DNA from 3 places in the Paenibacillus sp. FSL H3-0321 genome. Region 1 is predicted to be linked to each of the others. Evidence: a T-box and tRNA genes for the amino acid it is inferred to sense, from the RefSeq annotation. Region 1 holds a T-box; the other regions hold tRNA genes.
The links. The T-box of region 1 lies ahead of metG (methionine--tRNA ligase). A T-box ahead of a tRNA ligase gene usually reads a tRNA of that ligase, here a tRNA-Met.

Region 1 (3,250 bases):
CCGGCTTCAGCGTATAAGTTGTCGAAGTTCGCTCTCCACTTAGGCTCCAGTATTCCGTCCGGCACATAACCTCCGAAGGCTTTATTTATGAAGGCCAGGCTGCGGTTTACAAAATTGCCGAAGGCGCCGAGCAGCTCGCCATTATGGCTGTGGATGAACTCCCTCCAGGAGAAGTCGGTATCACGCTTCTCGGGGCCGTTTGCAATCAGGAAGTACCGGATTGAATCCGGCTGATAGCGGCTGAGAATATCCGGTACCCAGACCGCCCAGTTGCGGCTGGTAGAGAATTTTTGCCCTTCCAGTGTCATGTATTCGCAGGCAAACAGACGGTCAGGCAAATGCAGTCCGCCCGCTCCCAATAGTATACCCGGCCAAATCAGACTATGAAAAGGCACGTTGTCTTTCCCATGTACATAATAAGCGGTTGTCTTGCCATCCTCATCGATGCTGTCGCGATTCTCCAGCCAAAAATCCTCCCAGCGGTTTCCTGTCTCTGCGGCCCACTGCTTGCTGGCGGACAGATAGCCGCTGACCGCTTCGATCCATACGTAGATTTTTTTGCCGGTGAATCCGTCTACCGGCACATCCACGCCCCAATCGAGATCACGGGTAGCCGCGCGGTCTTGAAGTCCCTCTTGCAGATAACGCTGAGTCAACCGGACGGCATTATCCCTCCAGCCCTGAGATGATGCTGCATAGTCTGCCAGTTCCTTTTGAAAGCTTGAAAGAGAAAGATAGTAATGCTCTGTAGGCCGCAGCACCGGAGGGGTTCCGCAGATTTTACAGGATCTGTCCAGCAGATCGGACGGGTCGAGCAGGGTGGAGCAGTAATCGCACTGATCACCGCGTGCCTGCTGCCCGCAGACCGGACACGTTCCCTCCACGTACCGGTCGGGTAGAAACCGCTGATCCTGCTCGCAGTAGCACTGGAGTGTTGTCTTTTTGTACAGGTGCCCGTTGTCCAGAAGTTTAAGAAATAGCTCACGAACGACCGTGTGGTGGGTTTCCTGATCTGTCCGCGTGTATAAATCGTAAGTAAAACCAAGCTTGCCGAAGCACTCCACAAATTCCTCATGATAGCGGTCGGCGAATTCGCCCGGCGTTACGCCCTCTTTGGCTGCCTGGACAGCAACCGGTGTTCCATGGCAATCGCTGCCGGACACATACAGCACCCGATCACCTTTAGCCCGGTGGTAGCGGGCCAGAATGTCACCGGGCAGAATGCTTGCCAGCCTTCCCAGATGCAGAGAGCCATTGGCGTAAGGCCACGCCCCTCCGATAAAGATATTGGACATTTTATCTCCTCCTAAAGTTTTGTGAGCATTACTCCCAGATTGTCCTTCGAACAAAACTCGCTTCGGAAGCATATGCTCAAGTTTTGTGAGCGTTACTCCCAGAATGTCCTTCGAACAAAACTCGCTTCGGAAGCATATGCTCAAGTTTTGTGAGCGTTACTCCTTGAATTCCCTTCCAACAAAACTCGCTCCAGAAGCATTTTTGGGCAACAAAAAAGACTCCCGTCCCCAAAAGGGACGAGAGCCTGTGCTCACGTGTTACCACCCAACTTCATCAATGCCTTGCGGCATTCACCTCTTCAGGTACGTCCGCTGTTCGCGGGTATACCCTAGCACGATAACGGATGCGGGTTCCGGCGCAGCCTACAACCCTTCTGGAGGGGTTCGATGCGCAGCTCAGAGACCATATTCCCTTGGATTTTCTTTGCTCCTTTTCAGCGGCCGGAGCTCTCTGTGAAAGATTGGCCAAGGTACTCTTTCTCTTCTTAGCTTTTGTGGTTATCCTAATTAATGGTTATCTTACGGGAGGAAGGCGGTAGAAGTCAAGCGATTAATGCGGTTTTTGAATCTGGATTCAACAAAGACCGCGAATCAGTTTAATAACCTCACGAATCGTCAAAGCTGTGTAGAGCAGAAGATGATAGGAGGGAAAAGATGCGCAAAATTAAGATATGGGAAGCGGTAGTGTGTATAATTCTGCTTCTGGCGGCAGTTGGATGTGCTTCATCCTATCAGGCACCGAGTGTTGTGGAGATCCAGAGCATGACTGGCTTGGATGGAAAGCCTGAAGGTTTAGACAGCCCTTTATCGCCTGTATTGGAGGATGTATACGACCGTTCGATTTCCACTGAGGTCTATTCGGTTGAATAAAGGCGCTCTTCACAGCGTAATAAAAATTCTGTATAATGGGTCAACTATCGTTTTTATATAAAGAGAGGAGACCTGTGGAAGTATGGCGGCGGAAATCGTACATGTAACGACAGATGAACAGCTCCAGATGGGACTGGACATCCGCAAAAAAGTATTTGTTGAAGAGCAAAAGGTACCGGAAGAAGAGGAAATTGATGAGTATGATGTAATCGGCGACAATGTGCATCATATCTTGCTGATGGATGAGGGTCTCCCGGTAGCTACCGGAAGATTGATTTATTATAAAGCAGGCACTGCGAAAATGCAGCGTATAGCAGTCGACAAAGACTACCGCAGCAAGGGATACGGGCGTATCCTGCTGTTGGCACTGGAGGAGCTTGCCCGTGAGCTGGGCCTCGAATCATCCATCCTTGATGGACAATGCCAGGCGGAAGACTTTTATAACAAGCTGGGGTATGAAGTGATCTCTCCAGAGCCATTCTATGATGCGGGTATTTTGCATGTGAGAATGCAGAAAACGCTGTAAACCTCAAAGTACATATTCTTTCGTTAGCAGGGCAAGCTAGAGTTGAGCCTAATGGCCAATCCAAGCGCGAAGGAGTAGATCCTAAGTGATGAACAATGAACGCGAACGGTTTACAGCGGCCCAAAGAAACGGTGACGGCGACCTGATGAAGTTCCAGACCTCTTCAGGACGTGTGCTGGACTACCAGCAAGCGCTGCAGGAGGTTCAAGCGGGAAGCATAGCCGGAGTGAATGTGTTCAAAGGCAGAGATGGCGAACTATACATCCGTGGCGATGCGGATGGCGATCCCACGAATAATCTGGATCAGCTGCCGCACTTCTAAAACCGCATAGATAAGAACAGCCGGACAGGCAGTGTCAGTTGACACTGCCTGTCCGGCTTTTTTACAGCTTCAAGGTTATAAACTGCGGAAAATAAAGATACGCAAAACTGAACCTCAAAGCTCATATATCTCATGCTGTACAAGAAACTCCATGTCACCGGTCATCCCCTCAAATTCAGGCTTCCGGTCGCTGTAATGCATTAAATAGATCAGCTTGCGTACATCATCAGGCAAAGA
Region 2 (3,250 bases), 4.3 Mb from region 1:
TCGGGACCTAAGGCGAGGCCGAAAGGCGTAGTCGAAGGACAACAGTTTGAAATTACTGTACCACCGTAATCCGCTATGAGCGATGGGGTGACGCAGGAGGGTAGTGACGCGGACTGATGGATGTCCGTCTAAGCAGTGAGGCTGGTGTGTAGGCAAATCCGCACACCATTAAGGCTGGGCTGTGATGGGGAGCGAAAATTATAGTAGCGAAGGTCATGATCTCACACTGCCAAGAAAAGCCTCTAGTCAGGAGAAGGTGCCCGTACCGCAAACCGACACAGGTAGGCGAGAAGAGAATTCTAAGGCGCGCGGAAGAACTCTCGTTAAGGAACTCGGCAAAATGACCCCGTAACTTCGGGAGAAGGGGTGCCTCGGTAGGGTGAATAGCCCGAGGGGGCCGCAGTGAAAAGGCCCAAGCGACTGTTTAGCAAAAACACAGGTCTGTGCGAAGCCGCAAGGCGAAGTATACGGGCTGACGCCTGCCCGGTGCTGGAAGGTTAAGGGGAGCGGTTAGGAGCAATCCGAAGCTGTGAACCGAAGCCCCAGTAAACGGCGGCCGTAACTATAACGGTCCTAAGGTAGCGAAATTCCTTGTCAGGTAAATTCTGACCCGCACGAATGGCGTAACGACTTGGGCGCTGTCTCAACGAGAGATCCGGTGAAATTTTAATACCTGTGAAGATGCAGGTTACCCGCGACAAGACGGAAAGACCCCATGGAGCTTTACTGCAGCTTGATATTGAATTTGGGTACGATCTGTACAGGATAGGTGGGAGCCGTAGAGGCAGGAGCGCAAGCTTCTGCGGAGGCGCCGTTGGGATACCACCCTGATCGTATCTAGGTTCTAACCTGGTACCCTAAACGGGTACGGGGACCGTGTCAGGCGGGCAGTTTGACTGGGGCGGTCGCCTCCTAAAGAGTAACGGAGGCGTTCAAAGGTTCCCTCAGAATGGTTGGAAATCATTCGAAGAGTGCAAAGGCATAAGGGAGCTTGACTGCGAGACCAACAAGTCGAGCAGGGACGAAAGTCGGACTTAGTGATCCGGTGGTACCGCATGGAAGGGCCATCGCTCAACGGATAAAAGCTACCCTGGGGATAACAGGCTTATCTCCCCCAAGAGTCCACATCGACGGGGAGGTTTGGCACCTCGATGTCGGCTCATCGCATCCTGGGGCTGAAGTAGGTCCCAAGGGTTGGGCTGTTCGCCCATTAAAGCGGTACGCGAGCTGGGTTCAGAACGTCGTGAGACAGTTCGGTCCCTATCTGTCGTGGGCGCAGGAAATTTGAGAGGAGCTGTCCTTAGTACGAGAGGACCGGGATGGACGTACCGCTGGTGCATCAGTTGTTCCGCCAGGAGCATGGCTGAGTAGCTACGTACGGACGGGATAAGCGCTGAAAGCATCTAAGCGTGAAGCCCCCCTCAAGATGAGATTTCCCAATTAGTAAGACCCCTTGAAGACGACGAGGTAGATAGGTTGGAGGTGGAAGTGCAGCAATGCATGGAGCTGACCAATACTAATCGGTCGAGGGCTTATCCAACAAGTAAGACGCAGATTCGTTTCGGATTCAGTTTTCAGGCGATCAAGCCTGATATGTAATATTCCCTGATAGCTCAGTTGGTAGAGCACTCGACTGTTAATCGAGTTGTCACAGGTTCGAGTCCTGTTCGGGGAGCCATATGGAGAGGTGTCCGAGTTTGGCCGAAGGAGCACGATTGGAAATCGTGTAGGCGCCACAAGCGTCTCGAGGGTTCGAATCCCTCTCTCTCCGCCACAATTTTTTACAGGTATGGCCCGTTGGTCAAGGGGTTAAGACACCTCCCTTTCACGGAGGTAACATGGGTTCGAATCCCATACGGGTCACCATTTCTTCACTTGATTTCATCTAGTGGAATTGATACAATAACAATTGTCCGTTTATGGAGGCTTAGCTCAGCTGGGAGAGCATCTGCCTTACAAGCAGAGGGTCGGGGGTTCGATCCCCTCAGCCTCCACCATTTTAACTTTAAATGAATATTTTTCTTACTGACGCGGGGTGGAGCAGCCCGGTAGCTCGTCGGGCTCATAACCCGAAGGCCGCAGGTTCAAATCCTGCCCCCGCAACCAATTTGGAACCGTGGTGTAGTTGGCCTAACATGCCTGCCTGTCACGCAGGAGATCGCGGGTTCGAATCCCGTCGGTTCCGCCATCAATACCTTAACAAACTTATATGGCTCGGTAGCTCAGTCGGTAGAGCAAAGGACTGAAAATCCTTGTGTCGGGGGTTCGATTCCCTCCCGCGCCACCATTTTATTTAACTGAATATGCCGGTGTAGCTCAATTGGTAGAGCAACTGACTTGTAATCAGTAGGTTGGGGGTTCAAGTCCTCTCGCCGGCACCATCTGTGGAGGCTTAGCGAAGTGGCCAAACGCATCAGACTGTAAATCTGCTCACGTACGTGTTCGGTGGTTCGAATCCATCAGCCTCCACCATCTTTAGGGGCATAGTTTAAAGGTAGAACAACGGTCTCCAAAACCGTTGGTGTGGGTTCAATTCCTGCTGCCCCTGCCAATGAAAATTTTAAAGCTTAATATGGCGACCGTGGCGAAGGGGTTAACGCACCGGATTGTGGTTCCGGCATTCGTGGGTTCGAGACCCATCGGTCGCCCCATTTCTTTAAAACAGGATTGGCAAATTGTTAGTAACAGCTTAATATGGCGACTGTGGCGAAGGGGTTAACGCACCGGATTGTGGTTCCGGCATTCGTGGGTTCGAGACCCATCAGTCGCCCCATTTTTTTCTAAAATGTTATTGGGGATTAGCCAAGCGGTAAGGCAACGGACTTTGACTCCGTCATGCATAGGTTCAAATCCTATATCCCCAGCCATTTTGCGGACGTGGCTCAGCGGTAGAGCATCGCCTTGCCAAGGCGAGGGTCGCGGGTTCGATTCCCGTCGTCCGCTCCATTTTTGTGGCGCCATAGCCAAGTGGTAAGGCAAAGCTCTGCAAAAGCTTTATCCCCAGTTCGAGTCTGGGTGGCGCCTCCATTATTTTTTAGAACTGATTCTTTTTACATCTATACGCCGGCGTGGCGGAATGGCAGACGCGCTCGACTCAAAATCGAGTGGGAAACCGTGGAGGTTCGAGTCCTCTCGCCGGTACCAACTACAACCTTTAGAAGTCCATTGATATTATATCAATGGGCTTTTTTGTGTATTTATAAAGTGCAAAATCGAACTAAACAGCTGCCTCGCTGTGTATATACTATGA
Region 3 (3,250 bases), 2.2 Mb from region 1:
TGTATTCTCAACTCTTTCAGATAAAGTAAAGTAAGCAGTCCAGATTAGATTTTTTATTACAGAAACGATCGTCACCATAATTAAAGGTTCACCTCTATAATAATTACCCGAATAATAACTTAGCCAACAATTTGCAATCGAAATCAGTGATATTACGATCAGGTATCCTCTAACCCAATGAATGGTCTGTTTCTTCTTAAAATAGAACAGAATTATTATGACGAGCAGCATCACAATGTCAAAAGGATTTTGCAAATATGCAAGCCAATGCGAAAAAACATATTCTGGCGATAACTCCCAGCTTTTCTCTGTTACTTTCATTATTGATGAAAATTCATCCAAAACTAAATCCTTTGAAAATTTAATTATCACTATCATGAATCCCAGCCAAATGCTGATTTGAAAAAAAATGAGCCAGCCCCCAAAACCTTGGTGCCCATACGCTTTATGTATCTCTGTATCGTTTGAAATAGAACTGCCCGATAATGCATCTAAATTGAATTTCGAATCCACCATTCCTTCGTCCCTTCAACTTTATTACTATCCCATGAAAAAATGGGCAATTATAACTTATAATCGGTTTATTGGAACTTATTATGTATAGTATTGTCCCACTCCAACTTTCCTAATTTCACTAGACTGTAGCTGCTGCATGACTCTTGAGCACACAGCACAAAAAAAGCCTTGCATATCGCAGGCTTTTTTTGTGGTTTATTCTGTTAAGCGGGTGATGGGAATCGAACCCACGCTATCAGCTTGGAAGGCTGAAGTTCTACCATTGAACTACACCCGCATAGGTGTACAATCGGGATGACACGATTTGAACATGCGACCCCCTGGTCCCAAACCAGGTGCTCTACCAAGCTGAGCTACATCCCGTTGGTATTAAAAATGGCGCGCCCTGAGAGATTCGAACTCCCGGCCTTTTGATTCGTAGTCAAACGCTCTATCCAGCTGAGCTAAGGGCGCAAAATCTATATGGAGCGGACGACGGGAATCGAACCCGCGACCCTCGCCTTGGCAAGGCGATGCTCTACCGCTGAGCCACGTCCGCAAAAACATGGTGCGCGTGAAGGGACTTGAACCCCCACGTCGTAAAACGCCAGATCCTAAGTCTGGTGCGTCTGCCATTCCGCCACACGCGCACACTTTAAAGAAATGGTGAGCCATGAAGGACTCGAACCTTCGACACCCTGATTAAAAGTCAGGTGCTCTACCAACTGAGCTAATGGCTCTCATGAAAATGGCTGGGGATATAGGATTTGAACCTATGCATGACGGAGTCAAAGTCCGTTGCCTTACCGCTTGGCTAATCCCCAATATTTATAATTAGCTAAAAACACGGAACAGGGCGGATACTCTGCACTTCGTTGCGAGATTGCAAAGTAATTCTTGCGAAGCTTATACTTCTGATCCCTGATGCCATACTAATGGCGGAACCGACGGGATTCGAACCCGCGATCTCCTGCGTGACAGGCAGGCATGTTAGGCCAACTACACCACGGTTCCAAATTGGTTGCGGGGGCAGGATTTGAACCTGCGGCCTTCGGGTTATGAGCCCGACGAGCTACCGGGCTGCTCCACCCCGCGTCAGTAAAAGTTATTGTTCCCTTGCGGTCCCAGAAAAACACCTGGAATCCATTGCGAAGCTTCTGCTTCTTAGGGAAATGTTATGGTGGAGGCTGAGGGGATCGAACCCCCGACCCTCTGCTTGTAAGGCAGATGCTCTCCCAGCTGAGCTAAGCCTCCATGATATGACCCGTATGGGATTCGAACCCATGTTACCTCCGTGAAAGGGAGGTGTCTTAACCCCTTGACCAACGGGCCGTGCTTGTTGAAAATTTGTGGCGGAGAGAGAGGGATTCGAACCCTCGAGACGCTTGTGGCGCCTACACGATTTCCAATCGTGCTCCTTCGGCCAAACTCGGACACCTCTCCATAATGGCTCCCCGAACAGGACTCGAACCTGTGACAACTCGATTAACAGTCGAGTGCTCTACCAACTGAGCTATCAGGGAAAATGGTGGGCCTTAGTGGACTCGAACCACCGACCTCACCCTTATCAGGGGTGCGCTCTAACCAGCTGAGCTAAAGGCCCTTCTACCGTATACAAATATTAAGGGCAAAAAAAATACCACAGTGTGTGTGGTTGTCCGCTTGGCGGCGTCCTACTCTCCCAGGACCCTTCGGTCCAAGTACCATCGGCGCTGGAGGGCTTAACGGTCGTGTTCGGGATGGGTACGCGTGGAACCCCTCCGCTATCGCCACCAAACGGGCATTTACAGCGTAAATGCTTCAGGAACCTTAATTCCTGAAAACTGAATCCGAAACGAATCTGCGTCTTAACTAATTGGATAAGCCCTCGACCGATTAGTATTGGTCAGCTCCATGCATTGCTGCACTTCCACCTCCAACCTATCTACCTCGTCGTCTTCAAGGGGTCTTACTAATTGGGAAATCTCATCTTGAGGGGGGCTTCACGCTTAGATGCTTTCAGCGCTTATCCCGTCCGTACGTAGCTACTCAGCCATGCTCCTGGCGGAACAACTGATGCACCAGCGGTACGTCCATCCCGGTCCTCTCGTACTAAGGACAGCTCCTCTCAAATTTCCTGCGCCCACGACAGATAGGGACCGAACTGTCTCACGACGTTCTGAACCCAGCTCGCGTACCGCTTTAATGGGCGAACAGCCCAACCCTTGGGACCTACTTCAGCCCCAGGATGCGATGAGCCGACATCGAGGTGCCAAACCTCCCCGTCGATGTGGACTCTTGGGGGAGATAAGCCTGTTATCCCCAGGGTAGCTTTTATCCGTTGAGCGATGGCCCTTCCATGCGGTACCACCGGATCACTAAGTCCGACTTTCGTCCCTGCTCGACTTGTTGGTCTCGCAGTCAAGCTCCCTTATGCCTTTGCACTCTTCGAATGATTTCCAACCATTCTGAGGGAACCTTTGAACGCCTCCGTTACTCTTTAGGAGGCGACCGCCCCAGTCAAACTGCCCGCCTGACACGGTCCCCGTACCCGTTTAGGGCACTAGGTTAGAACCTAGATACGATCAGGGTGGTATCCCAACGGCGCCTCCGCAGAAGCTTGCGCTCCTGCCTCTACGGCTCCCACCTATCCTGTACAGATCGTACCCAAATTCAATATCAAGCTGCAGTAAAGCTCCATGGGGTCTTTCCGTCTTGTCGCGGGTAACCTGCATCTTCACAGGTATTAAAATTTCACCGGATCTCTCGTTGAGAC

Region 2: it encodes a tRNA-Met, which carries the amino acid that the T-box ahead of metG (methionine--tRNA ligase) is inferred to sense. The anticodon was not compared.
Region 3: it encodes a tRNA-Met, which carries the amino acid that the T-box ahead of metG (methionine--tRNA ligase) is inferred to sense. The anticodon was not compared.

What each region holds. Positions count from the first base shown of each region.
Region 1 is NZ_JBBODH010000001.1:7,389,876-7,393,125, forward strand. It holds gene metG (methionine--tRNA ligase) at 1-1,295, opposite strand, end outside; T-box leader at 1,526-1,791, opposite strand; gene MHI45_RS32655 (hypothetical protein) at 1,950-2,165, shown strand; gene MHI45_RS32660 (GNAT family N-acetyltransferase) at 2,248-2,691, shown strand; gene MHI45_RS32665 (DUF3892 domain-containing protein) at 2,777-3,013, shown strand; gene MHI45_RS32670 (MBL fold metallo-hydrolase) at 3,128-3,250, opposite strand, start outside.
Region 2 is NZ_JBBODH010000001.1:3,136,364-3,139,613, reverse strand. It holds rRNA gene MHI45_RS13785 (23S ribosomal RNA) at 1-1,540, shown strand, start outside; tRNA gene MHI45_RS13780 (tRNA-Asn) at 1,603-1,678, shown strand; tRNA gene MHI45_RS13775 (tRNA-Ser) at 1,682-1,774, shown strand; tRNA gene MHI45_RS13770 (tRNA-Glu) at 1,792-1,866, shown strand; tRNA gene MHI45_RS13765 (tRNA-Val) at 1,922-1,997, shown strand; tRNA gene MHI45_RS13760 (tRNA-Met) at 2,030-2,106, shown strand; tRNA gene MHI45_RS13755 (tRNA-Asp) at 2,111-2,188, shown strand; tRNA gene MHI45_RS13750 (tRNA-Phe) at 2,212-2,287, shown strand; tRNA gene MHI45_RS13745 (tRNA-Thr) at 2,306-2,381, shown strand; tRNA gene MHI45_RS13740 (tRNA-Tyr) at 2,387-2,472, shown strand; tRNA gene MHI45_RS13735 (tRNA-Trp) at 2,478-2,551, shown strand; tRNA gene MHI45_RS13730 (tRNA-His) at 2,576-2,651, shown strand; tRNA gene MHI45_RS13725 (tRNA-His) at 2,698-2,773, shown strand; tRNA gene MHI45_RS13720 (tRNA-Gln) at 2,793-2,867, shown strand; tRNA gene MHI45_RS13715 (tRNA-Gly) at 2,872-2,946, shown strand; tRNA gene MHI45_RS13710 (tRNA-Cys) at 2,954-3,027, shown strand; tRNA gene MHI45_RS13705 (tRNA-Leu) at 3,063-3,144, shown strand.
Region 3 is NZ_JBBODH010000001.1:5,165,265-5,168,514, reverse strand. It holds gene MHI45_RS23195 (DUF2569 family protein) at 1-516, opposite strand, end outside; tRNA gene MHI45_RS23190 (tRNA-Gly) at 723-793, opposite strand; tRNA gene MHI45_RS23185 (tRNA-Pro) at 806-879, opposite strand; tRNA gene MHI45_RS23180 (tRNA-Arg) at 893-969, opposite strand; tRNA gene MHI45_RS23175 (tRNA-Gly) at 980-1,054, opposite strand; tRNA gene MHI45_RS23170 (tRNA-Leu) at 1,062-1,145, opposite strand; tRNA gene MHI45_RS23165 (tRNA-Lys) at 1,160-1,235, opposite strand; tRNA gene MHI45_RS23160 (tRNA-Gln) at 1,245-1,319, opposite strand; tRNA gene MHI45_RS23155 (tRNA-Asp) at 1,432-1,509, opposite strand; tRNA gene MHI45_RS23150 (tRNA-Met) at 1,514-1,590, opposite strand; tRNA gene MHI45_RS23145 (tRNA-Val) at 1,674-1,749, opposite strand; tRNA gene MHI45_RS23140 (tRNA-Glu) at 1,756-1,827, opposite strand; tRNA gene MHI45_RS23135 (tRNA-Ser) at 1,846-1,938, opposite strand; tRNA gene MHI45_RS23130 (tRNA-Asn) at 1,943-2,018, opposite strand; tRNA gene MHI45_RS23125 (tRNA-Ile) at 2,022-2,098, opposite strand; rRNA gene rrf (5S ribosomal RNA) at 2,156-2,272, opposite strand; rRNA gene MHI45_RS23115 (23S ribosomal RNA) at 2,351-3,250, opposite strand, start outside.